Regions from separate parts of the Microbacterium esteraromaticum genome, predicted to be linked through region 4. Evidence: riboswitches for the same ligand, from Rfam matches in the RefSeq annotation. Region 4 holds a riboswitch; each other region holds the start of a gene.

What was found. A riboswitch is a leader RNA that binds a small molecule or an ion and turns the genes downstream of it on or off. The one in region 4 is predicted to bind thiamine pyrophosphate.
Region 1: it holds a riboswitch for thiamine pyrophosphate, as region 4 does, so the genes downstream of both, PTQ19_RS00640 (MFS transporter) here and thiM (hydroxyethylthiazole kinase) in region 4, are expected to answer to the same signal.
Region 2: it holds a riboswitch for thiamine pyrophosphate, as region 4 does, so the genes downstream of both, PTQ19_RS14055 (ECF transporter S component) here and thiM (hydroxyethylthiazole kinase) in region 4, are expected to answer to the same signal.
Region 3: it holds a riboswitch for thiamine pyrophosphate, as region 4 does, so the genes downstream of both, thiC (phosphomethylpyrimidine synthase ThiC) here and thiM (hydroxyethylthiazole kinase) in region 4, are expected to answer to the same signal.

Annotation. Positions count from the first base shown of each region.
Region 1 is NZ_CP118100.1:140,603-147,960, forward strand. Features, by position in the region: gene mtnA (S-methyl-5-thioribose-1-phosphate isomerase) at 1-18, opposite strand, end outside; gene PTQ19_RS00630 (GntR family transcriptional regulator) at 197-913, shown strand; gene PTQ19_RS00635 (class II aldolase/adducin family protein) at 982-1,617, shown strand; gene PTQ19_RS00640 (MFS transporter) at 1,868-3,160, opposite strand; TPP riboswitch at 3,150-3,257, opposite strand; gene PTQ19_RS00645 (HAD family hydrolase) at 3,267-4,046, opposite strand; gene PTQ19_RS00650 (riboflavin kinase) at 4,051-4,479, opposite strand; gene PTQ19_RS00655 (flavin reductase family protein) at 4,482-4,988, opposite strand; gene PTQ19_RS00660 (ABC transporter substrate-binding protein) at 5,172-6,278, shown strand; gene PTQ19_RS00665 (ABC transporter ATP-binding protein) at 6,275-7,078, shown strand; gene PTQ19_RS00670 (ABC transporter permease) at 7,071-7,358, shown strand, end outside.
Region 2 is NZ_CP118100.1:2,913,817-2,921,174, forward strand. Features, by position in the region: gene PTQ19_RS14030 (SDR family NAD(P)-dependent oxidoreductase) at 1-538, opposite strand, end outside; gene PTQ19_RS14035 (DUF488 domain-containing protein) at 663-1,025, shown strand; gene PTQ19_RS14040 (aminoglycoside 3'-phosphotransferase) at 1,216-1,953, shown strand; gene PTQ19_RS14045 (energy-coupling factor transporter transmembrane component T family protein) at 2,097-2,885, opposite strand; gene PTQ19_RS14050 (ABC transporter ATP-binding protein) at 2,882-4,354, opposite strand; gene PTQ19_RS14055 (ECF transporter S component) at 4,371-5,009, opposite strand; TPP riboswitch at 5,002-5,111, opposite strand; gene PTQ19_RS14060 (D-alanyl-D-alanine carboxypeptidase family protein) at 5,161-6,933, shown strand; gene PTQ19_RS14065 (ABC transporter ATP-binding protein) at 7,028-7,358, opposite strand, start outside.
Region 3 is NZ_CP118100.1:2,306,537-2,313,894, reverse strand. Features, by position in the region: gene PTQ19_RS11085 (ABC transporter permease) at 1-60, shown strand, start outside; gene thiC (phosphomethylpyrimidine synthase ThiC) at 94-1,899, opposite strand; TPP riboswitch at 1,896-2,003, opposite strand; gene PTQ19_RS11075 (M56 family metallopeptidase) at 2,051-3,040, opposite strand; gene PTQ19_RS11070 (BlaI/MecI/CopY family transcriptional regulator) at 3,037-3,426, opposite strand; gene PTQ19_RS11065 (hypothetical protein) at 3,423-4,013, opposite strand; gene PTQ19_RS11060 (DsbA family protein) at 4,153-4,833, shown strand; gene PTQ19_RS11055 (cytochrome c biogenesis CcdA family protein) at 4,834-5,721, shown strand; gene PTQ19_RS11050 (hypothetical protein) at 5,726-6,895, shown strand; gene PTQ19_RS11045 (fatty acid desaturase family protein) at 7,036-7,358, shown strand, end outside.
Region 4 is NZ_CP118100.1:2,104,995-2,112,352, reverse strand. Features, by position in the region: gene pheS (phenylalanine--tRNA ligase subunit alpha) at 1-865, shown strand, start outside; gene pheT (phenylalanine--tRNA ligase subunit beta) at 865-3,363, shown strand; gene PTQ19_RS09915 (NAD-dependent epimerase/dehydratase family protein) at 3,448-4,413, shown strand; TPP riboswitch at 4,461-4,554, shown strand; gene thiM (hydroxyethylthiazole kinase) at 4,546-5,388, shown strand; gene PTQ19_RS09905 (bifunctional hydroxymethylpyrimidine kinase/phosphomethylpyrimidine kinase) at 5,385-7,358, shown strand, end outside.

The DNA.
Region 1 (7,358 bases), 1.2 Mb from region 4:
TTCGATCGCTTTAACCACCGTGTCTCTCCTTTCGCGTACTCCGTCGTCGGGGTACAGCCGGGACGCTAGCAGTTGTCAGACAACCATGTCAACAAGAGCAAACAACTGGGCGATCTGACATGATGTCTCTACGACCCGTGGCCGCACTGGAGCGGCCGGGTCGACAACGGCAGACCGAGCGATGGAGGGGTTCGCGATGGCACGGAGGGCATCCCGCGTCGATGCGGTGGTCGCGGGCATCCGCGCGGGCATCGGCGACGGCACCTACCCGGTGGGTGACCGCCTGCCGACCGAGTCGGAACTCGGCGAGTCGTTCGAGGTCTCGCGCCCGACGGTGCGCGCCGCGCTGAGTGAGCTGAAGACCGCCGGGCTCGTGCACACGCGCCACGGCGTCGGCACCTTCGTGTCCGAGCCGCCGGCCGTCACCGCGGGACTGGAGCGCCTCGAATCCATCACCGAGTCGATCCGCCGCACCGGGCGCGAGCCGGGCATGCGCTACCGCAGCCGCACGATCAGGCCGCTGCTTCCGGAAGAGGCGGCGAAGCTGGAGCTGACGGCGAACGACCTCGCGCTCGAGACGCGCCGTGTGATCCTCGCGGACGACGAGGTCGTCGCGTACTCGTACGACCTGCTGCCGATCGGGGTCTTCCCCGAGGGGGAGTCCCCTGAGGTGCTCGACGGATCGGTGTTCGGGTATCTGCGCGAGGCTCGCGGCATCATCCCGGTGCGCGCGGTCGCCGAGATCCACCCCGTCGTCGCCGACCATGTGATCTGGGATGCCCCGCAGGGGCGCAACGGCCTGGCGCTGCTGCTCGATCAGGTGCACTACGACCAGACCGAGCGTGCGGTCGCCTACTCGCGCACCTACTTCATCGACGGGCGCTACACGTTCTCGATCATTCGACACGCGTGACTTCTCGTCGTCACTTTCGTCCAGTAGTGTTGTCAGACAACAGCTTCTGAGCGATTGGGACAGACTCGATGACGAACCACTCCACATCCGTTGCTGATGCCGTGCAGCAGCTCATCCGCGCCGGCTCTGAGATCGTGCAGTCCGGCTTGGCTCTGGCCAGCGCCGGCAATCTGTCGATCCGGCTTGACGCCGACCGTTTCGTGGTGACGGCGTCGGGTACCTGGCTGAATCGCCTGGATGAGACCTCGTTCACCGTCATGGACCTGGGTGGCAACGTCGTCGACGGCGCGACCAAGCCTTCGAGCGAGTGGAAGCTGCACCAGCGCGCCTATCGTGCGCGCCCCGACGTCGGGTCGGTCGTGCACGTGCATCCCGCTCACGCGATCCTGCTCGACGCGCTGCGCCGGCCCATCCGTCTGGTGACTCTCGACCACGCGTACTACGTGGGATCGGTCGGCCGCACGCCGTACTACCCGAACGGGTCGGATGAGCTCGCCGACACCGCCGCTGAGCAGCTCGCCGAGCACAACTGCGTCATCATGGGCAACCACGGATCGACGACCGTCGGCGACGACTGCGACATGGCGCTGCGGCGCGCGCTGAACCTTGAGAACGCTGCCGAGCTGACCTATCGCGCGATCCTCGCCGGCAATGGCGACCTCGACTTCCCCTGGGAGTCGGAGCCTCACCTGCACCACGCCTGACCCGCTCGCTCGCGCCCGCGCGCGCTCGCCCGCGCTCGCGCCGCGCCCGCCCGCGCTCGCGCCGCGCTCGCGCCCACTCCCATCCGCTGAGAAACCATCTCCCGTTTGAGAAACCACCAGCCACGTGGTTTCTCAAACGGGAAGTGGTTTCTCAGCGGGGGTGGCCGCAGGGCAGGCAGGCCAGGCAGGCAGGCAGGCGGGCAGCGGCGCGCGCGGCGGGCAGCGGCGCGCGCGGCGGGCGCAGCGCGCGCTACGCCAGCGGAGCGTCGCGGGCGGGTTCGGGGCCGAGCGCGGCCCCGGCGACCAGCAGGGCGGATGCCACAGCGAGCACGGCGCACACGGCGAGCACCGGCCCGAGGCCGGCCTGCAGGCCCGGCAGCCAGTACGGGTACAACGCCGGCACGACGATCGAGAGCGAGTAGCCGACGCCGTATCCGCTGGAGCGCACCCCGGTCGTGAAGCGTTCGGCGAGGTAGGCGCCGACGGGGCCGTAGGCCGAGACGGTGACGACCTGCACGAGGGTGACGGCGACGATCAGGCCGGCTCCGTGCGAGCCCAGCGCCCAGGCGAAGGCCAGCGGCGCGGCAATGAGTGCGACTGCGCCGAAGATGATGAAGAACCGGCGGCGCCCGAGGCGTTGCGAGGCCACTCCGGCGGTGAACATGCTCACGGCCGAGACGAGCGTGGCGATCAGCATGATGAAGGCGACCTCTGACGGCCCGACCTGCGGGGCGTCGCGCAGCATGCCGGTGAGCACCGGAATGGCCATCTGCGTGAACAGCCACAGCCCGGTCATCAGCACGAAGACCTGCCAGAGCTGATGGCGGTAGGGTCCGGCGAGGATGTCGCGCACCGGGTGCGCGCGACGGGGAGCGGATGCTGCCGCCGGCGCGTCCACGACATGAGCGGAGTAGTACCAGAGCAGTCCGACGGCCATGATGCCGCCGACGATGAATGGCAGGCGCCATCCCCAGGCGGCGTAGTCCTGCACGCCGAGGGTCTGCACGAGCAGCAGGGTGAGTGCGGCGATGGTGGCGTTGGCCAGGGGTGACATGGCCATGATGCCGCCGCTGAGCATGCCGCGGCGGCGTGGTGAGGTCCATTCCATGGCGAGGGGGATCGCCGCGGTGTATTCGCCGCCGAGAAAGATGCCGCCGACGAAGCGCAGGGCCACGAAGGTCCACAGTGTCCAGATGCCGCCGATGTCGTGGCCGGGGATGAACGCGATCATCAGCGTGGTGATGGCGATGCCGGCGATCGCGATCTTCGTGGTTCTGGTGCGGCCGTGGCGGTCGGCGATGCTGCCGAAGATCGCGGCGCCGAGGGGGCGTCCGAAGAGCGTGGCGACGAAGATGAGTCCGGTCTGGGCAGCCGCGCTCTCGGGCCCGAGTACGAGGGCGGCGACGGGGGCGAGTGCGATGATCGGCAGAAAGATGTCGAACTGGTCGACGAAGTTGCCGAGTAGGCCGGCGCGCACGGCGGGACGGGACCGCGAGCGACGGGTGGTGGGCGTGTGGGTGGGCTCGGCGACGGTGCGCCACATATCGACTCCCTACGGCGGCATGATCCGCATCAGGTAAGACGGTCGGCGCGGTGGCAGCGCCCTCTCAGCCCGTACCCGGGCTCCCGTGTGAACGACAACAGCCTAGCTACGGGATGAGCCGGTCGAGTGTCTGCGCCACGCCTTCTTCGGCGCACGTGGGCACGATGCGGTGTGCGATGGCCTGCACCGAGGGGTGTGCGTCGGCGACGGCGTAGGCCGTGCCGGCCCATTGCAGCATCGGGATGTCGTTGGGCATGTCGCCGAACGCGAGCACCTGTGCCGACGGCACGCCGAGGTCATCGCAGAGTCGGGCGAGTGCGCTGGCCTTGGTCACGCCGGGGGCGCTGATCTCGGCGAGGCCCTGTACCGACCAGGTGACTGTCGCGCGGTCGCCGACGACGTCGGCCAGCCGTGAGGTGAACTCGTCGCCGGCGAGGTCGGGGTGGCGCACCAGCAGCTTGGCGGCGGGGGCGTCCCAGATGTCGGGCAGCGCCGCCCGGCGCGGTGCGGCGCCGCCGCGCGCGCTCGCCGGGTAGGTCGGATCGAGGCGGATGCCGTCGACGCACTCGATGGCGAACTGGGCGCCCGTCATCTCGTCGGCGATGTGGCGGCACAGTTCGAGACCGTCGGCGGGGGTGATGCCCGCCAGGTGGGTGACTTCACGACCGGGCACGTTGAAGGTGATTGCGCCGTTGGACGCGATCGCGACGCCGTGCGCGCCGACGTGCGGCCAGAGCCCTTCGAGCCAGCGCAGCGGGCGCCCGGTGACGAACACGACGGGCACGCCCTGCCGGTCGAGGCGTTCGAGCACGCCCGCGGTGAACGCCCGCACCGTGGTGCCGGCGTTGGGGATGAGGGTGCCGTCGAGGTCGGTCGCGATGAGCATGGTCTCAGTCGATGCCGGGAGGGTCTGCCGGTGCGTGGTGGATGCCGGGTGGCGGGGCCGCCGCGAGGAGTCGTCGGGAGACGACGAGGTCTGCGGCGGTTCTCTCGATGAGTCCGGCGACATCCTCGAATGATCGCATGTCGCGGATCAGGCTGACCAGCACGACGGTGGCGTGGGTGCCGTACAGGTCTCCGCTGAAATCATGGATGTGGCATTCGACGCGAGTGTCGGTGACGTCGCCGAACGTCGGGTTGTCGCCGATGCTGACGGTCGCTTCGCGCCAGAGCGGCTCATCGGCGACGCGCGCCCAGGCGGCGTAGACGCCGTCGGGGCAGCCGACGTGCGGCACGTGCAGATTCGCGGTCGGGAATCCGAGTCCGTGCCCACGGCCGTCGCCGTGCACGACGGTGCCGGCCAGTGTCGTGGGCTGCACGTTCAGGCCACGATCGAGCGATAGCGGCTTTGGTGGAACACGAGTGGCTCGACCTCGTCGAAGTGCTGCAGGCCGTCGATGCCCAGCAGGGCGATGGTGTGATCGCCGGCTTCGACCAGGCGGTGGAAGTGGCAGGTGAGCCAGAGTGCCGCGCCTTCGAGGTGCACTGCTCCGCTCTCGTCGGCGACCCAGTCGACGTTCTCGAACCGGTCGCCCTCGCGGGCCGAGAGGCTGCGGCTTGCGTGCTCTTGCCCGTGACCCAGCACGCTGACGCCGACCGAGGTGGCTTCGGCGAGCCGGGGCCAGGTGCGTGAGGTGTTGGCGACGCTGATGGCCACCAGCGCCGGGTCGAGCGAGATCGACGTGAACGAGTTCATCGCCATCCCCACGGGGGAGTCTTCGCCGTCGGGCAGGGCGCAGACGGCGACGACACCGGTGGGGAACGACGAGAACGCGCGGCGCAGGCGCAGGGCGAGGGGCATCTCGGACGGGGTGGTTTCGATCAACACTGATCCTCCAATGAACTAGTCAAAGTTGTTCAGTCACGCTAGCACTCGATTCCTCGACGTGCGCAAGTCGCGACCTGTGGGGCGCTCGGCCCCGGGGTGGCCACGGAATCCACTCTTGCATGAATCACTCAAACTTGACTAGAGTCACTCGAACCAGCCCTCAATGACGAAAGGCAGCGTTTGATGAACCTCATTACCCGAGAAAGACGAGCGGTCATCCTGAGCGGGGTCCTCCTCGGAGCGCTCACGCTCGCGGCGTGCAGCAGCTCACCGGCAGACAGCGGCGATACCCCGAATGACGCGCTGATCAGCCAGGAAGACTGCCAGCGCAACGCCGATGCCGGCACCATCACCTACATCTCCGGCTATGGATACTCGGCCAGCGCCGGACAGCTCGATGTGTTCATGGCCGACGACCTCGGATACTTCGACGACCTGTGCCTCGACGTCGAGATCAATGCCGCCGGCGGCAACGGCCAGCAGCTCGTGTCGTCCGGCAAGGCGCAGTTCACCGCCCTCGGCTCGGCCGAGGACGTGCTGATGGCCGCCGCGAACAGCAAGAACCTCACCGCCGTCGCCACGTACGGCACGACCTCTCCGTTCTGCATCTTCGCGAACGAGAAGGTGAAGTCGCTCAAGGACCTCGAGGGCGGCACGCTCGGCTACTTCATCAACCTCACGCCGGTGGCGGGGGCGATGCTGGATGCCGCGGATGTCGACGAGTCGAAGGTCGACTTCATCAAGATGACCAACTACGACCCCACCGTCGTGCTGCGCGGTCAGGTCGACGCGGTCGTCGGCTACGCCTCCAACCAGTGCGCCACTCTCGACGCGATGGATGCCGCCTACTCGAAGTTCCTGCCCGAGGACCTCGGCGTCGATGGCACCTACAACGTCATGGAGGTCAACTCCGAGTTCCTGGCGAAGCACCCCGAGGCCGTCTCGGACTTCATGCGCGCGAGCCTGAAGGCTCTGCAGCACTGCCTGGATGACGAGGCCGACTGCATGCAGCGCATCACGGCACTCGCCGAAGAGGGCGGGCAGGCCAAGGCGTTCCCGCTCGAGCAGCAGGAGCGCACCTGGGCCGTCGAGTCGCAGTGGGTGCGCGACAGCACCGCAGGCGCGCCGGGCGTGCAGGCGATCGAGGAGTGGCAGCACGCCGCCGAGATCGTGCAGCAGTACGGCACGGTCAAGGACATCCCGGCGGTTGACTCGGTCATCGACGTCGACCTCGTCGCCGACTTGTACGACGCCGATGGTGCCCTGATCTGGCCCGGTGATGCGCAGTGACGACCAATGCCGCCGGTGAGGGTGTGCAGATCTCGCACCTGGTGAAGAAGTTCGGCCAGCCCGGACGCGAGATGCTCGCGCTCGACGATGTCAGTCTGACGGTCGCTCCCGGTGAGTTCGTGTCGGTGATCGGTCCGAGCGGATGCGGCAAGTCGACGCTGCTCAAGGTGGTCGCCGGGTTGCTGGATGCCGATGGCGGATCGGTCATGATCGGATCCGACAGTGTGCGCATGGCCACCAAGCGCAAGACGATCGGTCTGGTGCCGCAGGCGCCGGCGCTGCTGCCGTGGCGCACCGTGCGCGAGAACGTCAAGCTGCCGGTGCGCATCAACCCACGGGCGAACGCCGGCCGTTCGCTGCGCGACCCTGATGAGCTGCTGACATCGTTCGGGCTCGGGCATGCGCTCGACAAGTACCCGAAGCAGCTCTCGGGCGGCATGCAGCAGCGGGTGGCGATCGCCCGGGCGTTCGCGTTCGACCCGAACATCCTGCTGATGGACGAGCCGTTCTCGGCGTTGGATGAGATCAATCGTGATCAGCAGCGGATGGGGTTGCTGGAGTTCTGGCAGTCCAACCGCAAGTCGGTGATGTTCGTGACGCACTCGGTGCCCGAGGCCATCGTGCTCTCGGACCGGATCGTGCTGATGGCCGCCCGGCCCGGGCGAATCGCCGAGATCATCGACGTGAACCTGCCCCGGCCCCGGCATGAGGATGCCTACGCCAGCGACGAGTTCCGCGACCTCGAGGCGTATGTGCGCGATCGGCTGGCCGCGGTGATGGAGGAGGGCGCTCATGTCTGACACGCTGAACATCTCCAACACCCAGGTGATCGCGGCGCAGGGCGCCCGCGGCGCGGAGGGCGGCGTGGCGCAGCTGCGTCGGTGGCTGCGCCCGGCGGTGTGGATGCCGACGGCTGTCGTGTTCGTCATCGTCGCGGCTCTCTGGGAGCTCGTCGCGCTGACGAACCCGTACATTCTGCCCTCGCTCGGGGCGGTTGCCGCGGCACTGCTCGACGACCCGGGCATGTACTGGCAGAACTTCTTCATCACTCTGCAGGAGGTCGCGGTCGGCGCCGGCGCG
Region 2 (7,358 bases), 810 kb from region 4:
GGCGGGCGAGTTCGCGGGCGATGGGCAGGGTCATCGCGTGCACGCCGCCCTTCGAGGCCGAGTAGGCGGGCTGGCCGATCTGGCCGTCGAAGGCCGCGACGCTGGCGGTGTTGACGATGACGCCGCGGTCGCCGCCCTCGGTGGGCTCGTTCTGCGCGATGACGGCGGATGCCTGCGAGATGACGTTGAAGGTGCCGACGAGGTTGATGCGGACGACCCGCTCGAACGCGTCGAGGTCGGTCGGGTTGCCGTCGCGATCGAGCACCTTGGCGGGCGGCGCGATGCCGGCGCAGTTGACGACGACGCGCAGCGGCGCGATCGCCTGGGCGGATGCCACGGCCGCAGCGATCTGGTCGGGGTCGGTCACATCAGCCGGGGCGAAGATACCGCCCAGTTCGGCGGCGATCTCCTCACCGTTCGAGGTGGGCAGGTCAACGATCGTGACCTGCGCTCCGGCTGCGGCGAGCCGCCGCGCGGTGGCCAGACCGAGACCGCTGGCGCCGCCTGTGATGAGGGCGCCCTGTCCGGTGATCTGCATCGTGTTCTCCTTTGAAACGGCACGGCACCTGAGCCCGGCGTCGCGTGCGACTGAGTCTCAGCATACGTGGTTCCGAGTACCGCCACTACTGGCGGATCTCTCACGAGAAGCGGATGCTGAGGGCATGGACCTGCGTCGCAAGCGAGCCTACGACACCCCCTCGCCCGAAGACGGCTTCCGCGTGCTGGTCGACCGGCTGTGGCCGCGAGGGGTCTCGAAGCAGAACGCAGAGATCGACCTGTGGGCCAAGGACGTCACACCGACTAGCGAGCTGCGTCGGGAATGGCACGCGGCACCGGCATCCGATTTCGAGATCTACGCAGCGCGCTATCGCGCACAGTTGGCCGCCGACGACGCGGGCGCGCTGCGCGCGCTCGCGGACGAGCTGAGCGAACATCCGGTCGTCACGCTCGTCTACGCCGCGCGTGACACCGAGCACAACCACGTCATCGTCCTGGAGCGGGCCCTGCACGACCTCGCCCCGTAGCCCCCCTCCTTTCCTCCCCCGTCCCCCCTCGCCCCTCCCTTCCCCACCCCTCCCTTGCACTGAGAAACCACTTCCCGTCTGAGAAATCACCTCAGACGTGGTTTCTCGAGCGGGAAGTGGTTTCTCAGCGGCGCAGGGGCGCGCGGGGCAGGCGCGCGCAGGGGCGCGCGGGGCGGGGAGAATGAGGGGTGTGTCGATCCCTGTGATGCCCGTCGTTGTTCCGCCGCGCGTGCGCGAGCTCGCCAGGGGTGCCGCGCTCGAATGCGTCTGGCAGAACGATCTCGGCGGCCTGACGCTGCGCGCGGCCCCGCAATACGGTGAGCCGTTCTTCATCAAGTGGGGACCCCGTCACGACGAGTCGACCATGCGCGACGAGGCGGAGCGGATGCAGTGGGCGGGGCGATGGGCTCGGGTTCCGCAAGTGCTCAGTCACGGGGAGGATGCCGCCGAGGAGTGGCTGGTGACGGCAGCCCTCGCGGGCGACAGCGCCGTATCGCCGTACTGGAGAGAGCGCCCCGAGACGGCTGTGCGCGCCGTCGGAGAAGCGCTGCGCGCCTGGCACGACGCGTTGCCCGTCGAAGAATGCCCATGGGACTGGGGCGTAGCCGCCCGTATCGACGCCGCCGAGCAGCGCGGCATCCGTGTGCCCGAGAGCCTGCGCACGCCGCCGCCGATCGACCGGCTCGTCGTCGCGCACGCCGACGCCTGCTGCCCCAACACGCTTCTCGACACAAACGGACGCTGGCTGGCACACGTCGACCTCGGCCAGATGGGCACCGCCGACCGCTGGGCAGATCTCGCCGTCGCCGCCATGAGCACCGAGTGGAACTACGGCCCCGGCTGGGACGACACACTCATCGCCGCGTACGGCATCGCCCCCGATCCGGCCCGCCAGGCCTACTACCGCGCCCTCTGGAACGCCACCTGACCCCGCACTGCCTCGCCCATTCCCCTACCCACTCCCGTGAGAAACCACTTCCCGTGTGAGACATCACACTGGACGCGGTTTCTCACACGGGAAGTGGTTTCTCAGCGGAAGGGAACGCGAGCGCGAGCGACGCGAGCGGCGCGCTAGGCGGGGCCGAGGATGAAGTTCCAGGCGCCGGTCGCGACGGCGGCGATGATGGCGGATGCTGAGATCGCCGCACCGGCGAGCAATAGCATCCACTCGCGGGCGCCGAAGCGCGCGGGGCGCGCCCACGTGCGCCGCACGTCCGCCCCGAACCCACGCGCTTCCATGGCCGTCGACAGCTTCGCCCCACGTCGGATCGACAGCACCAGCAGCGCGAACGCCATCCCCAGGAACCTGCGCACGCGCCCCCGATCGGCGACACCTCGGGCGCGACGCGCCAATTCGAGCGCACGCCAGTCGTCGACGAACAGGCCGACCATGCGCAGTCCCGCCAGCGCCCCCAGCACGAAACGCGCCGGGAGCCGCAGGGTCTGCGCCAGACCATCAGCGAGGTCGGTCGGATCGACGGTGACGAAGAGCACCACCGAGGGCAGTGCGATCGCCAGCACCCGCAGCATGGTCGCTCCCGCCAACGCCAGCGAGCCGTCACTCACCCGCACCAGGAACCACTCGACGTAGACCGTGCCGCTCGGCTCGCCGTACAGCGCAATGGTCACGCCGGTCAGCGGCGCGGCCAGCCACACCGGCCAGGTGCGCACCCAGAATTCCCGCCAGCCGATTCCGGCGAACAGGAACAGCACGCACTCCAACGCCAGCGCGACGGCGGCCGAGACCATGTCGAGGGTGAGGATCAACGGCAGGGCGATCAGCGCACTCGCGCCCAACTTCGCCACCGGGTTGATCTGCGCCATCGCGCCCGTGCGTGCCCGGGTCTCCAGGAGCGTCATGCGCCCACCCCCAGTGTGAAGCGCTCGGCATGCAGGGCTTCGACGACATCGAGGTCATGGGTGACCGTCACCAGCGCGGCGCCATCGTCGCGCAGGTCGGCGAGCATGGCCACGAGTTCTTGCCAGGTGCGGGCGTCCTGCCCGAAGGTGGGCTCGTCGAGCACGAGCACCCGAGGCCGGGTGGCCAGCGCCGCAGCAACGGTGAGCCGCCGCTTCTCGCCACCGGACAGCGTGTACGGGTTGGCCTTCGCGAGCCGTTCCAGCCGCAGCCGTTGCAGCAGTTCGTCGCTGCGGGCGGCGATCTCGCCCTCAGCGAGCCCGAGCGAGCGTGGTCCGACGGCGAGTTCGTCCTGCACCGTGGAGGCCAGCAGTTGGTGCTCCGGTTCTTGGAACACGGTGCCGATGCGCGTCAGCAACTGCCGCGACGCCCACCGGATCGGATGCGGCCCCGCTCCGCCGGCGAGGGCATCCGAGGCCGTCACGGCGCCCGACGCCGGTGGGAGGAGCCCCGCCAGCGTCAGGCCGAGCGTGGATTTTCCGGCGCCGTTCGGCCCGGTGATCGCCAGGGTGGAACCTGCCCGCACGGCCACGTCGATACCGGATGCCACAGTCGTGCCGCGCACGCGCGCCACCGCAAGGTCGTCGCCGCGCAGCAGCACGTCGCCGGGGGCGGATGCCGGTGGTGCGGGATGCTTCGGCGGAAAGCCCGGCACCCACACTCCGGCCTGTGCGAGGCGCTCGCCCTGCGCGGTGAGCACGGCATCCGGATTCCCGTCGGCGATCACCCCGGTTCCGCCGGCACCGTCGTCGCCGATCACGATGACCCGATCGATCAGCGGCAACCAGACGTCGAGTCGGTGTTCGACGACGATCAGCGTGGTGCGCTGCGCGGCCAGCATCCGCTCCACGGCGTCGCGCACCTCGGCGATGCCGTCGGGGTCAAGGTTCGCCGTCGGCTCGTCGAGCAGCAGCAGTCCTGGCCGCATCGCAAGCGACCCGGCGAGCGCGAGGCGCTGCTTCTGCCCACCCGAGAGCGCCTTCGTCGGGCGATCCCGCGGCACGTCGAGGCCCACGGCGTCGAGCGCGGCGTCGACGCGGCGCCAGATCTCGTCCCGGGGCAGGCCGAGGTTCTCACATCCGAAGGCGACGTCGTCGCCGACGCGCGCAAGGATGACCTGCGAGTCGGGGTCCTGCAGCACAAGGCCGGCCCGGCCGCGCGCGGCCGCGGCGGGCAGGCCATCGATGAGCAGCTCACCCTCGGCCTCGCCCTCCTCATCACCGCCGAGCACACCGGCCAGGCCATGCATGAGCGTCGACTTGCCGGCACCCGAGGCGCCGAGCAGCAGTACCCGCTCACCGGGCTCGATGCGCAGCGTGACATCGCGTACCGCCCAGGCGAGGCGACTGGCGTGCCGCCAGCCCCATCCACGCGCCTCGACCGCGGCGGGCGCGATCCCTCCTGACACCATGGCGATCGCCGGTCGGTCAGACCCGCTTGCGCACCTCTCGGCCCGAGCCGAAGCGGTCGAGAGCACCCGTAGCCGCGAGGCCCCGGGCGAGCAGCCAGCCGAGCAGACCGGCGAGTACGGCGCCCGAGATGACGGTGCAGATCAGGTAGACGACGGTGAAGGCTGCGTCGGCACCCGCGAACCACAGGATCATGTTATTGATCCCGCCCAGCAGGGCGGCGCCGGCGCCGGCGAGCATCGCCACGGGCAGCGACCAGACACGGTACGCGAAGAGCAGGAAGATCAGTTCGGCGCCGAGGCCCTGCACGAGTCCGGCCTCAATGGTGAGGAACCCGCCCCACTGTGCGCCGGCCAGGGCCGAGACGACGGCGGCGAGGGTCTCGACGTAGATCGCAGCGCCGGCCTTGCGGATGATGAGGCCACCCAGCACGCCGGCGATCAGCCACGGCCCGTCGAGCAGTCCCTGCACGCCGGGCAGCAGCGGGTCGAGCAGCGCCTTGGGGCCGAGGTAGCCAACGTTCCACAGCAGGAACAGAACACCGCAGGCGACGCCCAGCACGCTGGCGACGACGATGTCGACGATGCGCCAGCGCCAGATCTCGGGGCGCATACGCCCCGTGTTCGTGGACGCGGAACTGGACGTGGACGTGCTCATAGGAACTCCTCCCTGCGCCGGCATGATCCGGATCAGGTTCGACGGTCGAAGCGCTCTTCGCTTCCTCTCAGCCCGGCGGTCCGGACTCCCGTGGTGGTTCATCGATCATATCCCGCCGACCGCACACAGGGACGTTGGGTAGCGTGGACGGGTGACCACCTCCCCCGAGTCCACGCGCCCCGCCACGCGCCGTGAACTGCGCGAGCGTGCCCACCCGCAGACGACGGAGTCCTCTCGTGCTCCGCTGCCCGCATTCGGTGACACACTGCGCACTCCTGACAACACCGTCATTGATGACGTGCCCGCCCCGAACGACGACGCCGTCGACGACGCCGAACGCTTCTCAGACGCGCCGCCCCTGGGCGACACGCGGGCTGCCGCCCCGTCGTGGGATACCGGTTTCGCCGCGTATGCCGTCGATACTGTCGCTGTGGACGCCGTCGAGAACGACCCGGAGCCGGCGTTCCTCAGCGCCTTCGACGATGACGATGCTCCGACGCGCGAGAACCCGGTGCTCTCTCCCGACGCCAGCGAGCCCAGCGGCACCGCCGTCGGTTCGGATGCTGCGGACGAGCCCTCTGCGCCGCAAACGGCTTGGGCGGATGAAAAGCGGCCGCCGACCGCACTGACCTGGCTCGATACCGCGACGTTGAAGGCTGAGTCGCTGCCGGAACCCCGGAGCACGCCCGACCTCCTCGACGGCGCACATCTAGCGCCGAGCTGGCGACGCCCGGGAGTACTGATCCCCCTCGGGATCGTCGGAACCCTGTGCGGCGCATACGTCGCCTCGACTCTGCTGTGGCCGCTCGACGCGGTCGCTCCTGCAGCGGCCGCCGTGAAGACAGAGATCGCGCCGGCAGAAGCGGCAGCTCTCACCTGGCCGGAAACCGGCAGCGCCGCCGTCGCGGTAGAGGGAATCGGGCCCGCCTCATCGACGACCGAGCGCGACGAGATCGCCAGCATCACGAAGGTCGCCACGGTGCTGATGATCCTCGACGAGCTGCCGCTGCAGCCCGGCGAGGAGGGGCCGAGCTTCGCCTTCGACTACGGCGACACGCTGGAGTACTGGCAGTACCGCAACCTGAACCAGTCGGCCCTCGATGTGCCGGTGGGCGGCAGCCTCACGCAGTACCAGATGCTGCAGGGCATTCTGCTCGGCTCGGCCAACAACTACACCGACCGCCTGTCGGACGAGATCTGGGGCTCGGACTGGGCGTTCTCGCAGGCATCCGAGAAGTGGTTGAGTGATCACGGCCTCGGTGGGATCACTCTCGCCTCGCCCTCCGGCTTCAGCGAGTTCAACACGGCTTCGCCCGCAGATCTGACCAAGCTGGGTCAGTTGGCCATGAAGAACCCGGTGGTCGCCGAGATCGTCGCGACGCGTTCTGCGGAGATCCCCGGTGCGGGCACGGTCGAGAACACCAACGGCATGCTCGAGGATGCCGGTGTAGTGGGCATCAAGACCGGCACTCTGTCGCACTGGAACCTGCTGACGGCCAAGGACGTGCCCGTCGGCGGAACGTCCGTGCGCGTCTACGCCTCGGTGCTCGGCCAGGACGACGATGACACCCGCCTCGCCGTGACGCGGCAGCTGTTCGCCGAGGTCGAGAAGTCGCTCGCCGAGCAGCCCGTTGCTGTACCGGCCGGCAGCGTGGTCGGACACGTCACCGCCGAGTGGGGCGGTCGCGTCGAGATCGTGACGGATGCTGACGCCCAGGTCGTGCTCTGGAACGGCGCGACGGCCACCGCCGACACCGAACTCGATCTCGGGGATGCCACGCAGACCGGCACCGTGGTGGGCACGCTCACCGTCGATGGCCCGACCGGAACCGCCGAAACGTCGGTCTCGCTCGCCGATGAGGTCGCGCCGCCGAGCATCTGGTGGCGTCTGACGCACCCGATGGCGCTGTTCGGTATCGACTGACGCATGCGCTGGGACTGGAACTGAGCCCAGCACTGAGACAAGAGCGCCCGCCCCGATTTCCGGGGCGGGCGCTCTCGCGTTGAGGCGCGACGAGTCAGTCCTGGCGGGCCTCGGCGGCGCCGACCTCGACGTCCTCCGCGGCATCGCCGGTGACGATCACGGGGATCGATCCGGTCATGGCCTCTTCGGCGTCGATATCGGTCGCGGCCTGCTCGAACTGCGACTGGTACAGGCGCCAGTAGGCGCCCTGCTGCGCGATCAGCTGCTCGTGGTCACCCTGTTCGACGATGTCGCCGTGCTCCATCACCAGGATCAAGTCGGCATCGCGGATCGTCGACAGACGGTGCGCGATCACGAACGAGGTGCGTCCCTCGCGCAGGGCCGCCATGGCGTGCTGCAGCAGTACCTCGGTGCGGGTATCGACC
Region 3 (7,358 bases), 200 kb from region 4:
GTGCTGCTGGGCGAGTCGATCAGGCAGGCCGGGTTCCAGACGACGCACGGCGCAGCCTGAGGCGGCCGCGCACCGTCTGGACCCCGTCGGGGATCAGACGGTGCGCATCGCCGGGTCGGGCAGGTAGACCTCGCCGCCCGCGGCGAGGAACTCCTGACTCTTGGCCTGCATCCCGGCGATCGCGGCCTGCGCCTCGGCGCTGCCGTACGTGTCGCGGATATCTTGCGAGATGCGCATCGAGCAGAACTTGGGTCCGCACATCGAGCAGAAGTGCGCGGTCTTGGCCGGCTCGGCCGGCAGGGTCTCATCGTGGAACTCCTGCGCCGTGACCGGGTCGAGGCCGAGCGCGAACTGGTCGTTCCAACGGAATTCGAATCGGGCCTTCGACAAGGCATCATCGCGTTCGGTCGCCCCCGGATGTCCCTTGGCGAGGTCGGCGGTGTGCGCGGCGATCTTGTACGTGATCACGCCGGTCTTGACGTCATCGCGGTTGGGCAGCCCGAGGTGCTCCTTCGGTGTGACGTAGCAGAGCATCGCCGTGCCGTAGCGGGCGATCTCGGCTGCGCCGATCGCCGAGGTGATGTGGTCGTAGCCGGGGGCGATATCGGTGGCCAGCGGCCCGAGAGTGTAGAACGGCGCGCCGTGGCACAGCTCCTGCTGGCGTTCGACGTTCTCGCGGATCTTGTGCAGCGGCACGTGCCCCGGCCCCTCGACCATGACCTGCACGTCGTACTCCCAGGCCCGCTGCGTGAGCTCGGCCAACGTGTCGAGCTCGGCGAACTGCGCGGCGTCGTTGGCGTCGGCGATCGAGCCGGGGCGCAGGCCGTCGCCGAGCGAGAAGGCCACGTCGTAGGCCGCGAAGATCTCGCACAGCTCGTCGAAATGGGTGTACAGGAAGTTCTCCTGGTGATGGGCGAGGCACCAGCCGGCCATGATCGATCCGCCGCGCGAGACGATGCCGGTGACGCGCTCGGCAGTCATCGGCACGTAGCGCAGCAGCACGCCGGCGTGGAGGGTCATGTAGTCGACGCCCTGCTCGCACTGCTCGATCACGGTGTCGCGGTAGATCTCCCAGGTGAGGGCGTTCGCGTCACCGTCCACCTTCTCAAGGGCCTGGTAGATCGGCACGGTGCCGATGGGGATCGGCGAGTTGCGGATGATCCACTCCCGCGTGGTGTGGATGTCGTTGCCCGTCGACAGATCCATGAGCGTGTCGGCGCCCCACTTCGCGGCCCACTCGAGCTTCGCGACCTCTTCGCTGATCGAGCTGGTCACGGCGGAGTTGCCGATGTTCGCGTTGACCTTGACCAGGAACGCCTTGCCGACGATCATCGGCTCGGATTCGGGGTGGTTGACGTTGTTGGGAATGATCGCGCGGCCCGCGGCGATCTCGCTGCGCACCAGCTCGACGTCGCACTGTTCGCGCAGCGCGACGAACCGCATCTCGGGGGTGATGATGCCCCGGCGGGCGTAGTGCATCTGCGTCACGCGGTGGCCGGCCTTGGCGCGGACCGGTACCGGTGTGCGCCCCCGCCATTGCTGCGAGGGCGCGCCTCGTCGCACGGCTGAGCGGCCGTCGTCTTCGAGGCGGTGGCCGCGAGCGGCGTACGTCTCGGTGTCGCCGCGCTCGGCGATCCATGCGGACCGCCACGGTGCGAGCCCCTCCTCGGGGATGCTGCCGGGACCCATCGTGCGGTACACCTGCAGGGGCGCGTTGGCCGAGCCGTCAGGGGAATCGGCCTGCTGGATCTCGGTGATCGGCACGCGGATCCCGTGGCTCGCGTCTTCGAGCCACGCGAGCCGGTGGGCGGGATGCTGCTCACGCGACTGCGGCGTCGCCGATGTCGAGGCGGCGGATGCCGAGGATGGGACTTCGGATTTCGGGGTGCGTGCAACCACGGAACTCTCTCACTTCCTACGCCGGTATCAACCGGATCAGGTTCGACGGTCTCAAGCGCGTCAGCTTGATCTCAGCCCTTCTCGGGGCACCCGTGTGGACAGTCCATGTGTACTACGGACGACGAAGGTGGGGCAAATCCGGGTCGGCCACTCAGGTCGCGAGACGGCAGCCGGTGAGGATGACCGACAGATATGGTCCGTGCACGACGGCGGCCATCAGGGCGAACGCGGCGGTCGCCGCGCCGAGCGCGATCGCGGGAACCAGCGACGCGCCGATGCGCGCGGGGGAGACCAGGTGCCCGATGCGATCGGGCCCTGCGGCATGCAGCACGACCCGATGGGGCGTCGGAGCGTGAGCGCCGTCCGTGCCGCCGAGCTTGAGCAGCGCGCTGGCGAGGGCCGGGGTGCCCGCTCGGCGCGAAGCGGCCCGGTCGGCGGCGATCTCGAGGTACAGCGGCACGGCATTGCGGATCGCGGACATCAGCGGGAGCCGGTGCAGAGGAGCGATCACGGCCTCGAGCACGCCGAGTGCGAGGTGATGGCGTCCGTGCACATGCTCGCGCTCGTGAGCGATCACCGCGGCGAGCTCATCGGGGTGCAGGACCTCGACAAGCCCGCGGGAGAGGACGATGCCGCCGTGTCGGTGCGGCAGTGAGAACGCGGTCGGACGCAGGTCGCGCGTGAGCATCACGCGGTGGCCGCCGACGATGCGAGAGTCGGCGCGAGCGGCGATATCGCGCGCGGTGGCCCGTGTCGCGCGGAGTCGGCGCACCCCGCGGAAGATCGCCGTCGCCACCAGAACCAGCGCCCCCGCGACAGGAAGCGCGATGAGCAGCGCGACGGGGACCACGGTGTCGACGAGGTCGACCGCGGGGAAGGGCGACGAGGCGTCCAGGCACCGTTGGCACACGCCGGCCAAGCCGCTCGGCAGCATGGTGGGGCCGCTGAGCACCCATGCGAGCAGCAGGCTGAGTGCGGCGGCCGCCACCAGCCAGAGTGCGCCCACCGCCAGCAGCAGCGTGACGGCGGCACGTGGCGCGCGCATGAGCGCCGGTGCCGCCGCGCGGATCACGACCGGTCCCGCGACGGCGGTGGTCAGCAGCGCGACCGCCAGCACGGCCGGTACGAGCAGCGCTGTCATCGGTCGGGTTCTCTGCGTGCGAGGTAGTCGCGCAGCAGATCGCGTTCGCGTTCGTCGATCGCGTCGAAGAAGTGCAGGATCGCGGCGTCCCTGTCGTGGCTGGTGTCGAGCGCCTGCTCCATGAGCCGTGCAGCATGCAGCTCGCGCGTGCACCGGGCCGTGTACGTCACGGCGCGCGCTCGCCGCTCGGGGACCACCAGTTGCTTGCGCTCGAGGTTGCCCAGCACGGTGGCGATGGTCGTGTAGGCATGCTTGGCGCCGAGCCGTGTGATCACCTCGCGGATCGACAGCGGGCCGTCATCCCAGAGCGCGTCCATCACCTGCTGCTCCAACGCGCCGAGCCGCAACGGCCCACACGGCTGCGCCGCCGACTGCTCCGGGCTCATGCCGTCACCGCTTGTGCGCGCGGGGCGGGGAGCGGGCAGGCGACCTGGCCGCGCAGTCGCCAGACGGCGGCGACGGTGGAGAGGATCAGGGCGGCCGCGGCCAGCAGGGGCTGCGCGGGAGCGAACCACGTGAGCGCACCGGTGTAGCCCAGGGCGATCAGGGCGATCTTGTTGCAGACGGGACAGCCGACGGCGAACCAGGCGAGCATGCCGCCGGCGACCGCGAATCTGCCGGTGCGGCGTTCCTCGCGCGATGAAGCGGCGCTGCCGGAACCCTCGTGCGATGAGTCGGGGGTGAGTGCTGCGACGTCGGGCGCCGAACGCTGCGGTTGGGCGTAGGTGCCGATCAGCAGGCCGGTCACGGCCGAGGTGATCAGCCAGACCGGATAGTTCCACCAGACGGGTGGGATCTCGCGCGTGAACAGTCCGTTGGGGATGAGCACGGTGGCCACTCCGAGCACGATCGCGACCGCGACCGCCGACGCCGTCGCGATCAGGATCTGCCGCGTGCTCCACGACCTCAGTGCCTGCCAGGCGAGGACGAGCGATTCTCGCAGTGCGGCGATTCGCCGACGGTTCCGGTGCATGTCCCTACTATGCCCGATAGGTTACTATCCTGCATAGTCGACTATGCAGGATAGTTGATGAGAGGAAGGGTGGCCGATGGGCGGGCATACGCAGAGAGCACAACGGTCGGCACGAGGTATCCGCAGCTGGATCGCACCGGTGGGGATCCTGCTCATCGCTGGACTCCTGATCGTGCTGGTGATCCTGCAGATGCGACCGGACGCGCCGTCGGATGCCGGTGAACCGGCCACCGACGGCATCACGGTGGTGCCGGACGGGCTGCCCGACCTTACGCAGTTCGAGTACCGCGACGCCGACGACGTGCAGGCCGCCGGCCCGGTCGACGCCCCGGTCGGCCTCGTGGTGTATTCCGATTACCAGTGCCCGTTCTGCGCGAAGTGGGCGCAGAGCACGCTGCCGCGAATGATGGAGTACGCCGACGCGGGCGACCTGCGCATCGAGTGGCGCGACATCAACATGTACGGGGCGCCGTCCGAGCGTGCGTCGCTCGCCGCCCACGCCGCGGGGCTCCAGGGCGAGTACTGGGCGTTTCACGACGCGCTCTACCCCGCCGGCGAGATCCGCACCGAGGCAGAACTGAGTACCGAGGCGCTCACCGACCTCGCGGAGCAGCTGGGGCTCGATGTCGATCGATTCACGTCGGACATGGCCTCCGACGAGGTGAAGCAGGTCGTCGCCGAACGGGCGCACGAGGCGCGGACCATCGGTGTGACGGGCACCCCGAGTTTTCTTCTCGACGGGCGTCCGCTCGTCGGAGCGCAGCCGACCGACGTCTTCATCGACGCCGTCGAGAACGCCCTGACCGAGGCGGACCGATAGATGGAGATCGGCTTCGTCACGGCACTGCTGGGTGGGATGCTGGCACTGCTGAGCCCGTGCAGCGCGCTGCTGCTTCCTGCGTTCTTCGCCTCGACCGTCGGTACGCGGCTGCAACTGCTGGCTCACGGCGGCGTGTTCTACCTCGGGCTCGTCCTCACACTGGTGCCTTTCGGGCTGGGGCTCGGGGCGCTCGGCTCGGTGCTGATCTCAGAACGCGGGCTGGTCATCGCGATCACCGCCGCCGTGCTGGTCGCCCTCGGCCTCATGCAGGTCTTCGGCATCGGCTTCGACCTGGCGCGTATCGTGCCGGGCATGGACCGCATGCAGCGGGGTGCCTCCACGCGCACGGGCTTCCTGCGCACGCTTCTGCTGGGAGCGGTCGGCGGGGTCGCCGGGTTCTGCGCAGGTCCGATTCTCGGCGCGATCCTCACACTGGTGCTCGCGCAGGGCAGCCCGTGGGGCGCCGGCGCGATGCTCGCTGTCTACGGTGCGGGAATGGTCGCGCCCCTGGTGGTCATCGCCGCGCTCTGGCAGAGGATGGGCGACCGTGCGCGACGGATGCTGCGCGGGCGCTCGTTCACCATCCTCGGACGGCAGTTCCACACCACGTCGGTGATCACCGGCACGATCATCGTCGCGGTCGGGGTGCTGTTCTGGACGACGAACGGTCTGGTCGCGATGCCCGCGCTGATCCCCACCGACGTGCAGTCCTGGATTCAGGAACGCGGCGCGTTGCTCGCCGACCCGCTGGTCGATGTCATCGCGATCGTCGTGGTGACAGGCATCGCGCTCACCGTCTGGGCGCTTCGTCAACGACGACGGTTGGAACCTGCGCACGAGCGGGACGTCAACGCGTCGCGACCGGTGCCGACCACCAGCAAGCGGTGACGAGGTGCGCCGACCCCTGAGCATTGCCCTCCTCGCCGGAGCCCTGATCGTCGCAGCGACCTCGTGCGCTGCGCCGCTCGGACCCCCGCGCCTCGAGTCGGTGCCGCGTCCGGTGGGGACGGCGGCACCGGAACTGCCGGGGACCCCGCTCGTGCTGCCGCCGCCGTTCGAGGGGATGCGGGTGATCGACCCCGGGTGGGACGCCCCGCCGCAGGCGGAGGACGGCATCTATCTGGCGCTGCGCGCCGAGCAGGACAGGATCGTGTTCTCTGCCGTCTCGGACCGGGGGACGGTGCTCTGGGCAGCCGAGCGGCCGATGCTGTGCTCAGCGTTCGTCGTCTCGGAGGCAGCCGATCGCCCCCTCGCGATCCTGATGGACGTGGATGCCGCAGACGACGGGTTCGCAGGATCGAGCATTTCGGCGTACGACCTGCGTACCGGTGAGGAGGCCTGGGGGCCGGTCGCCGTGCCCGGGCCGCACATCGGTCCGGGGCTCGTGTTCGCCGCACCCCCGCCGGCAGCGATGGGACGCAGCGGGCCGCGAGTGGCCATCGACCCGGCAACCGGCGCGACGCTGGCAGACGAGTCCGACGAGTCCGACGAGTCCGACGAGAGCGTCAGGGTCCTGGGCGAGGACGGTGGCATCGTGCTGCTCGGCGACCGTACCCGCGTCATCGCGCGCACGGCTGACGACCGCGCGCTCTGGACCATCCCGCGGGAGGAGCTCGGGTTGCCCGAGGGTCTGCTGCCATCATCAGCAGCCCTCGCGATCGACGGCGAAGCCGCGCTGCTCGGCGCGCACGAGCGCGGCCCCGACGACGGCGCCGCGCTCGTGGACCTCGAGACAGGAACCGTACTCTCGCGCACGGCACGGGCGACCGTCATCGACGAGTCGATGGGCGTCCGCATCGTGCTCGAGCACGGACTGCGCGCCATCGCGCCGACCGGGGAACAGCTGTGGGCGCGTGCGGCCGATGACGGCGCAGCGCTCGTGTCCGCCGGACACGGTGCGGTGCACGTCCGCACCGACGAGGGCATCCGCGTGCTCGACACGATGTCGGGGCGGCAGCGGGCCCTGCTCGATGCCGACGCCGTCATCCCGCGGCAGATCACGCCGTCGGGCAGCGGAGTCGTCGGCGACTACGACCGACCGCTGCTCATCATCGCCCGCTGACACGACGTATGCCTCCGCCCGCATACCGCCACGCGTAGCCTGGGACCAGCGATCGGCATCCGCCCTTGGCTTCATGGCTCAAGGGCTCCGATCGGCAGGAGAACATCATCTCTCTCACTCAGGTCGACACGACCGAGACCATCCGTGGTCGCATCCGCCAGACCTACTCCGGCACAGCCGAGTTCCCACCGATGGCGCGGGCTTACAAGGACGTCCTCCACGTCGTCAAGGAAACCGGGCTGCTGCGTCGCACGCCCGTGTTCTACAGTCTCGTCGCGGCAGCGCTCGCGCTGGCGTTCGCCGGAGCGATCACAGGCTTCCTGCTGCTTGGCGATAGCTGGTTCCAGCTGTTGATCGCGGCAGCCCTCGGCATCCTGTTCACGCAGGTCGCGTTCCTCGCGCACGAGGCCGCGCACCGGCAGATCCTCAGCTCGGGGCCGGCGAACTTCCGACTTGCCCGCAT
Region 4 (7,358 bases):
GCACAAGGCGACGTTCGGCAAGCTGATCGGGCAGGGGAGGGGTCGGGTCGCCCAGGCCCTGGCCGCCAAGGAGGCCGAGCTGGCCGAGGCCGAGACGGCAGCCCGCCTGGAGGCCGAGCGGGTCGACATCACCGCGCTCGCCTCGCGTTCGCGTGTGGGTGCGCGCCATCCGCTGCCGCTCATGCAAGAGCAGATCAGCGACATCTTCGTCGGCATGGGGTGGGAGATCGCCGAGGGCCCCGAGCTCGAGCACGAGTGGTTCAACTTCGACGCCCTGAACTTCGATGTCGACCACCCGGCGCGTCAGGAGCAGGACACCTTCTACGTCGACCCGACGTCGCGCCACCTGGTGATGCGCACGCACACCAGCCCGGTGCAGGTGCGCTCGATGCTCGATCGAGAGGTGCCGATCTACGTGCTGTGCCCTGGTCGCGTGTACCGCACTGATGAGTTCGACGCCACGCACCTGCCGGTGTTCACCCAGGTCGAGGGCCTCGTGGTTGACAAGGGCATCACCATGGCGCATCTGAAGGGCACGCTCGACCACCTCGCCAAGCAGCTCTTCGGAGCCGAGGCGAAGACGCGCCTGCGCACCAACTACTTCCCGTTCACCGAGCCTTCGGCCGAGTTCGATCTGTGGCATCCGACCTTCAAGGGCGGCGCCCGCTGGATCGAGTGGGGCGGTTGCGGAATGGTCAATCCCAACGTGCTGCGCGCGGCGGGGATCGACCCGGAGGTCTACAGCGGGTTCGCCTTCGGTATCGGCGTCGAGCGGGCGCTGATGTTCCGCAGCGATGTGAAAGACATGCGCGACATGGCAGAGGGCGATGTGCGCTTCAGCGAGCAGTTCGGGATGGTGGTGTGATGCGTATTCCGCTTTCCTGGTTGCGCGAGTACGTCGAGGTGGCAGCGGATGCCACTCCGGAAGACGTTCTGGCGTCGTTCCTCTCGGTGGGCTTCGAAGAGGAGGACATCCATCGCGTCGAGATCACCGGTCCCGTCGTGGTCGGTCAGGTGCTCTCGGTCGAGCCCGAGCCGCAGAAGAACGGCAAGACGATCAACTGGTGCCAGGTCGATGTGGGCGAAGACGAGCCCCGCGGAATCGTCTGCGGTGCGCACAACTTCGTCGCCGGTGACAAGGTCGTGGTGACCCTGCCCGGGGCTGTGCTGCCCGGGCCGTTCCCGATCGCCGCGCGCAAGACGTACGGCCATGTCTCGGACGGCATGATCGCCTCGGCGCGCGAGCTCGGCCTCGGCGACGAGCACGACGGCATCATCGTGCTGTCGACGCTGGGTCTGGATCCCGAGGTCGGTACTGACGCCATCGAACTGCTGCACCTCAACGATGTCGCCGTCGAGATCAACGTCACGCCCGACCGCGGCTACGCGTTCTCACTGCGTGGCGTCGCCCGCGAGTACGGTCACGCCACCGGGGGTGCTTTCAGCGATCCCGCCGAGCGCGACTTCGCCGAGCTGCAGCCGGGAACGGGCTTCGACATCCGCGTCGAGGATGAGAACCCGATCCGCGGCACCGTCGGCGCGCGCGAGTTCGTCGCACGCGTCGTCCGCGATGTCGACCCGAGCCGTCCCACCCCGCCGTGGATGGTCGCCCGGCTCGCGCTGGCGGGCATGCGCTCGCTGGGCATCCTGATCGACATCACCAACTACGTCATGCTCGAACTGGGCAACCCGATTCACGGCTACGACCTCGACAAGCTCGACGGCGGCATCGTGGTGCGTCGCGCGGGCCAGGGCGAGCGCATCACCACGCTCGACGGGCAGGATCGCGCTCTGCACGTCGAGGATCTGCTGATCACCGACGGTTCGGGCCCCATCGGCATTGCAGGCGTCATGGGCGGCGGCACGACCGAGATGAGTGACACCACGCGCAACGTGCTGATCGAGGCGGCGACGTTCGATCCGGTCACGATCGCCCGGAGCGCCCGCCGACACAAGCTGCCGAGCGAGGCGTCGAAGCGCTTCGAGCGGGGTGTCGATCCGCTGATCCCGTTCGTCGCCGCACGCCGGGTGGCCGATCTGATGGTCGAGCTCGCCGGGGGAACGCTGACCGACGAGGGCGGCGCGCTGTACACCGAGTTCGAGATCGCCGGAATCGCGCTGCCGCGTGGCTTCGCCGATGGCGTCGTGGGCGTCGACTACACCGACGACGAGGTCGTCGGGGCACTCGAGATGATCGGCGCCGAGGTCGCGGCGCAGGGTGACGGGTGGTTCGTGATCCCGCCGAGCTGGCGACCCGACCTCACCGACAAGTGGACGCTCGTCGAGGAGATCGCGCGCATCCACGGTCTCGACCGGATCCCGTCCGTACTGCCGGTCCCGCCGTCGGGCCGTGGCTACACGGCGCTGCAGCAGGGACGCAAGCGGGTGGCGGATGCCCTCGCCGCGGCCGGTCTGGTCGAGACGCCGTCGTTCCCGTTCACCACCGAGCAGCTCAACGACCTGCACGGCTCGGCGACCGGCGATCACCTGCCCAGCATCCGTCTGGCCAACGCACTCGACGGGCAGGCGCCGTTCCTGCGCCGATCGCTGCTGCCCGCCCTGGTGCAGACCGCGCACCGCAACATCTCGCGCGGTCTGGTGGATCTCGGCCTGTTCGAGGTCGGGTCGGTGTTCACCCCCGAAGAGGGCGTGACCTACGGCACGGACTTCATCCCGCCGCTCGGCGAACGCCCCGACGATGAGACGCTGGCGGCGCTCAACGCGGCCATCCCGCCGCAGCCGAGGCACATCGCGGCGCTGTTCGCCGGCAATATCACCCCGCGCCAGCCGGGACGCCCTGCCGAGCACGTCGACCTGGCCGATGCGCTGGACGTCGTGCGCGTGATCGGCGTCGCCGCCGGCGTCGACATCGACGTCGCGCAGACGCAGCGCGCCGCGCTGCATCCGGGACGCGCCGGGGCACTGAGCGTGCGCGGCGAGCAGATCGGCTACGTCGGCGAGCTGCACCCGCAGGTCTCGGCCGACGCCGACCTGCCGGGGCGTGTCGTCGTGTTCGAACTGGACCTGGATCGTCTGCTCACCCTCGCGGGCGAGCGCGTCGTCGTCGAGTCCCTGTCGACGTATCCTGCGGCCACGCAGGACGTCTCGCTGGTCGTGGGTGTCGAGGTGCCGGCCGCCGAGGTGCGCGCCGCGCTCGTCGAGGGCGCCGGCGACCTGCTCGAGTCCGTGCGTCTCGTCGACGACTACCGCGGCGAGGGCCTGGGCGACGGGCAGAAGAGCCTCAGCTACGCCCTGCGCTTCCGGGCATCCGACCGTACGCTGACCGCCGCCGAGGCGAGCGAGGCAAAGCTCGCGGGCGTCGCCGTGGCGACGCAGCGCTTCGGCGCGAGCATCCGCGACTGAGTCGCATCGGCGATTCCGCTCACGGTGCCTGCGCTGTGAGCGGAATCGCTTGCGTCTGCTCTCGGATGCCGATGGCATGGACGCATGACTCAGGTGCTGGTGCTCGGCGGAACAGGATGGCTTTCGGGACGGATCGCGCAGCGCTGGCGTGACGCCGGCGCGCAGGTGACGTGTCTGGCACGCGGGAGCCGACCGGCCCCGGACGGCACCGTGCTGTTGCGCGGGGACCGCGACGAACCGGATGTCTACGACCGGCTGCGTGAGCAGCAGTGGGACGAGATCGTCGATATCTCCTCGCGCGCGGATCACGTGGGTGCGGCCGTCGCGGCGCTCGGCGACAGCGCGGCGCACTGGACATACGTGTCGTCGGTCTCGGTGTACGCCGACGAGGTCACCGTCGGTCTCGACGAGACCGGACCGCTCCACGCGCCCGCGCAGCCGGGCGACGAGTACGACTACAGCGCCCAGAAGGTCGCCGCCGAACAGGCGGTGACCGCCCTGGGCACGCGGGCCGGCATCGTCCGGCCCGGCCTGGTGGTCGGCGCCGGCGATCCCAGCGACCGCTTCGGATACTGGGCGGCGGCCTTCGCACGCGCCGGTGACGGCGCAGTGCTGGCGCCCGACAGTCGCGACCGATTCGCTCAGGTGATCGACGTCGACGATCTCGCCGGGTTCATCACCGCTGACCGGCGCACCGGGGTCGTCAATGCCATCGGCGATCCGCTGCCGCTGAGCGACCTGCTCGACGCCTTCCGTACCGAGTCCGGGCACACCGGTCCGGTCCGGGTGGCCGACGACGACTGGCTCGGTGCGCACGGCGTGCAGTACTGGATGGGGGAGCGCTCACTGCCGCTGTGGCTGCCCGCGGACATGCCGGGCTTCGCGCAGCACGACAACCGTGCGTACCGCGCCGCCGGCGGCGGGTTCACGCCCCTCGACCAGACGATCCGGAGCGTGCTCGCCGACGAACGCGCCCGGGGACTGGACCGCGAGCGTCGCGCCGGTCTGACCCGGCACGACGAGAGCGAGCTGCTCGCACAGCTCGTCTGAGCTTGGTCCGGTCGAGGCCCGAACCGGCAGGCTTCGCTAGACTCGCGCACAGTGACACGGGGTGCCGCAGAAGCGGCTGAGATCACACCCGTCGAACCTGATCTAGTTCGTACTAGCGAAGGGATGTCGTCCATGAACGATCGTCTGCGCCCATCCGCCCGTATTCCGGCCGCCGCCGCCGAGCTGCTGCGCGAGGTGCGCCGAACACCTCCGCTGACCCAGTGCATCACCAACACCGTGGTCACGGGGTTCACGGCCAATGTGCTTCTGGCGACGGGGGCGGCACCCGCGATGGTCGGCATCGTCGGCGAGTCCGGGATCTTCGCCGGTATCGCCGATGCGCTGCTGGTGAACCTCGGCACTCCGCCGCCCGAGCAGCGCGCGGCCATGTCCGAGGCGGTGCGCGGCGCGAACACGGCGGGTACGCCGTGGGTGCTCGACCCGGTCGCGATCGGAGCACTCCCCGTGCGGACGGCACTCGCCGCCGAGCTGGTCGCCCAGCATCCGACGGCCGTGCGCGGCAACGCGAGTGAGATCCTCGCCCTGGCCGGCACCGGTGCCGGCGGACGGGGCGTCGACGCCGTCGACGCCCCGGATGCCGCCATGGAGGCGGCCCGTACGATCGCCGCACGGTGGGGGAGCGTGGTGGCGGTCTCGGGTGCCACCGACCTGATCACCGACCGTGAACGGGTGATCCGGATCGCCAACGGCGACCCGCTGCTCACGCGCGTCACCGGGGGAGGGTGCGCGCTCGGAGCCGTCATGGCCGCCTTCCTCGGCGCGGCCCGAGCAACCGGGGCCGACGCCATGACGGCGGTGGCTGCGGCGACCCTCGTCTACACCGTCGCCGCCGAGCGCGCGGCCAAGGTCGCCGCGGGCCCCGGCAGCTTCGCCGTCGCATTCATCGACGCGCTCGCGGCGGTCGAGGCAGACGATCTGCTGCGCGACGCCCGGATCGAGGAGGACGCACGGTGACGTACGACCTGTCGATCTACCTGGTCACCGATCCGCACCTGTGCGGTGCGCGCGGTGTCGTGCAGACCGTCCGCGATGCGGTCGACGGCGGCGCCACCATCGTGCAGCTGCGCGACAAGCACGCGGACGACGACGCCATCGTCGACCAACTCGTCACCCTGTCCGAGGTCATCGACGGACGCGCGCTGCTCGTCGTCGACGACCGCGTCGACGCCGTTCTTGCCGCACGCCGCCGGGGAGCCCGCGTCGACGGGGTCCATGTGGGACAGTTCGACATGCCGGCGACCGAGGTGCGACGCCTGCTCGGGCCGGATGCCCTCGTCGGCCTCACCGCGAACACGCCGGAGCACCTGGCGGCGCTGCGCGACCTTCCGGCCGGGACGGTCGACTACATCGGTGCCGGGGTGATCCGTCCGACGAGTACGAAGCCCGATCACCCGGCACCGCTCGGCATCGCAGGCTTCGCCGCGCTCGCCGCGCAGAGCCCTGTTCCCGCCGTCGCGATCGGTGGCATCCGTTCGGATGACGTTGTACCGCTGCGCGCGGCAGGTGCCGCCGGTGTCGCCGTGGTGTCGCAGATCTGCGCGGCCGACGACGCGCACCTCGCGACCACCGTGCTGCGCGCGCGGTGGAGCGGCTCCGCGGTTCCCCGGGTGCTGAGCATCGCCGGCAGCGACCCCTCCGGGGGTGCCGGCATCCAGGCCGACCTGAAATCCATCGCCGCCAACGGCGGCTACGGCATGGCAGCACTGACCGCACTCACGGCGCAGAACACACGCGGCGTGCGCGAGGTGCACGTCCCGCCGGTGTCGTTCCTGCGTGCGCAACTCGACGCGCTCGCCGACGACATCGAGATCGATGCGGTGAAGATCGGGATGCTCGCGGATGCCGAGGTGATCGCCACGGTGGACGCCTGGCTGGACGACAACCGTCCGGCGACCGTCGTGCTCGATCCGGTCATGGTCGCCACCTCCGGCGACCGTCTGCTCGATGAGCGCGCGGAGGCGGCACTGCACCGCCTCGCGCGGCGGGCCGACCTGCTCACCCCGAACATCGCCGAACTCGAGGTGCTGGCCGGACGGCGGGTCATCGGGTGGGACGACGCGCTCGATGCGGCGCGCGACCTCGCGGCAGCCGTCGATGCCCTGGTGCTCGTCAAGGGCGGGCACCTCGACAGCGACGACGCACCCGACGCCCTCGTCGGAGCGGAAGGCGTGATCTCCCACTTCTCCGGTGCGCGCATCGCCACCACCAGCACACACGGCACCGGTTGCTCGCTCTCATCCGCTGTGGCCACGCGCCGTGCGGCAGGGGCCGACTGGTCGCTCGCGATCGCCGACTCTCGCGCCTGGCTGCGCGAGTCGCTGCGCGCAGGAGCGGCGCTCGGCGTCGGGCGCGGTCACGGGCCGGTCAACCACTTCGCCGGCCTCTGGCAACGCGGCGGGCTCGGCACGCGACCGACCGCCGATGACGTGCGCGCCGAATGGTGGGCCGGTATCGCGAGCATCCGTCACGACATCGACGCGCTGCCATTCATCCGCGCACTCGCCGACGGCACGCTCGATCGGGCGACATTCCTGCACTACCTGGAGCAGGACGCGCTGTACCTGCGTGAGTACGCGCGGGTGCTCGCCGAAGCTGCGCGCCTCGCACCCACTGCGGCGGAACAGGCGTTCTGGGCTGAGGGCGCACACGGCGCGATCGCCGGTGAGCTGGCCATGCACGCCTCGTGGCTCACACCGATGACCGGGGTGTCGGCGGCCACGTTCTCGGCCGATCCCACCCCCGTCACGACCGGCTATCTGGACCACCTGCGTGCGACGGCGTTCACCGGCGACTACTCGACCCTGATCGCGGCGGTGCTGCCGTGCTTCTGGCTGTACGCCGACCTCGGCGAACGCCTGCACAGCGGTGCCTTCGGGCCGGAGCCCCTCGATCCGGCGCATCCGTTCGCCTCGTGGCTGGCGACA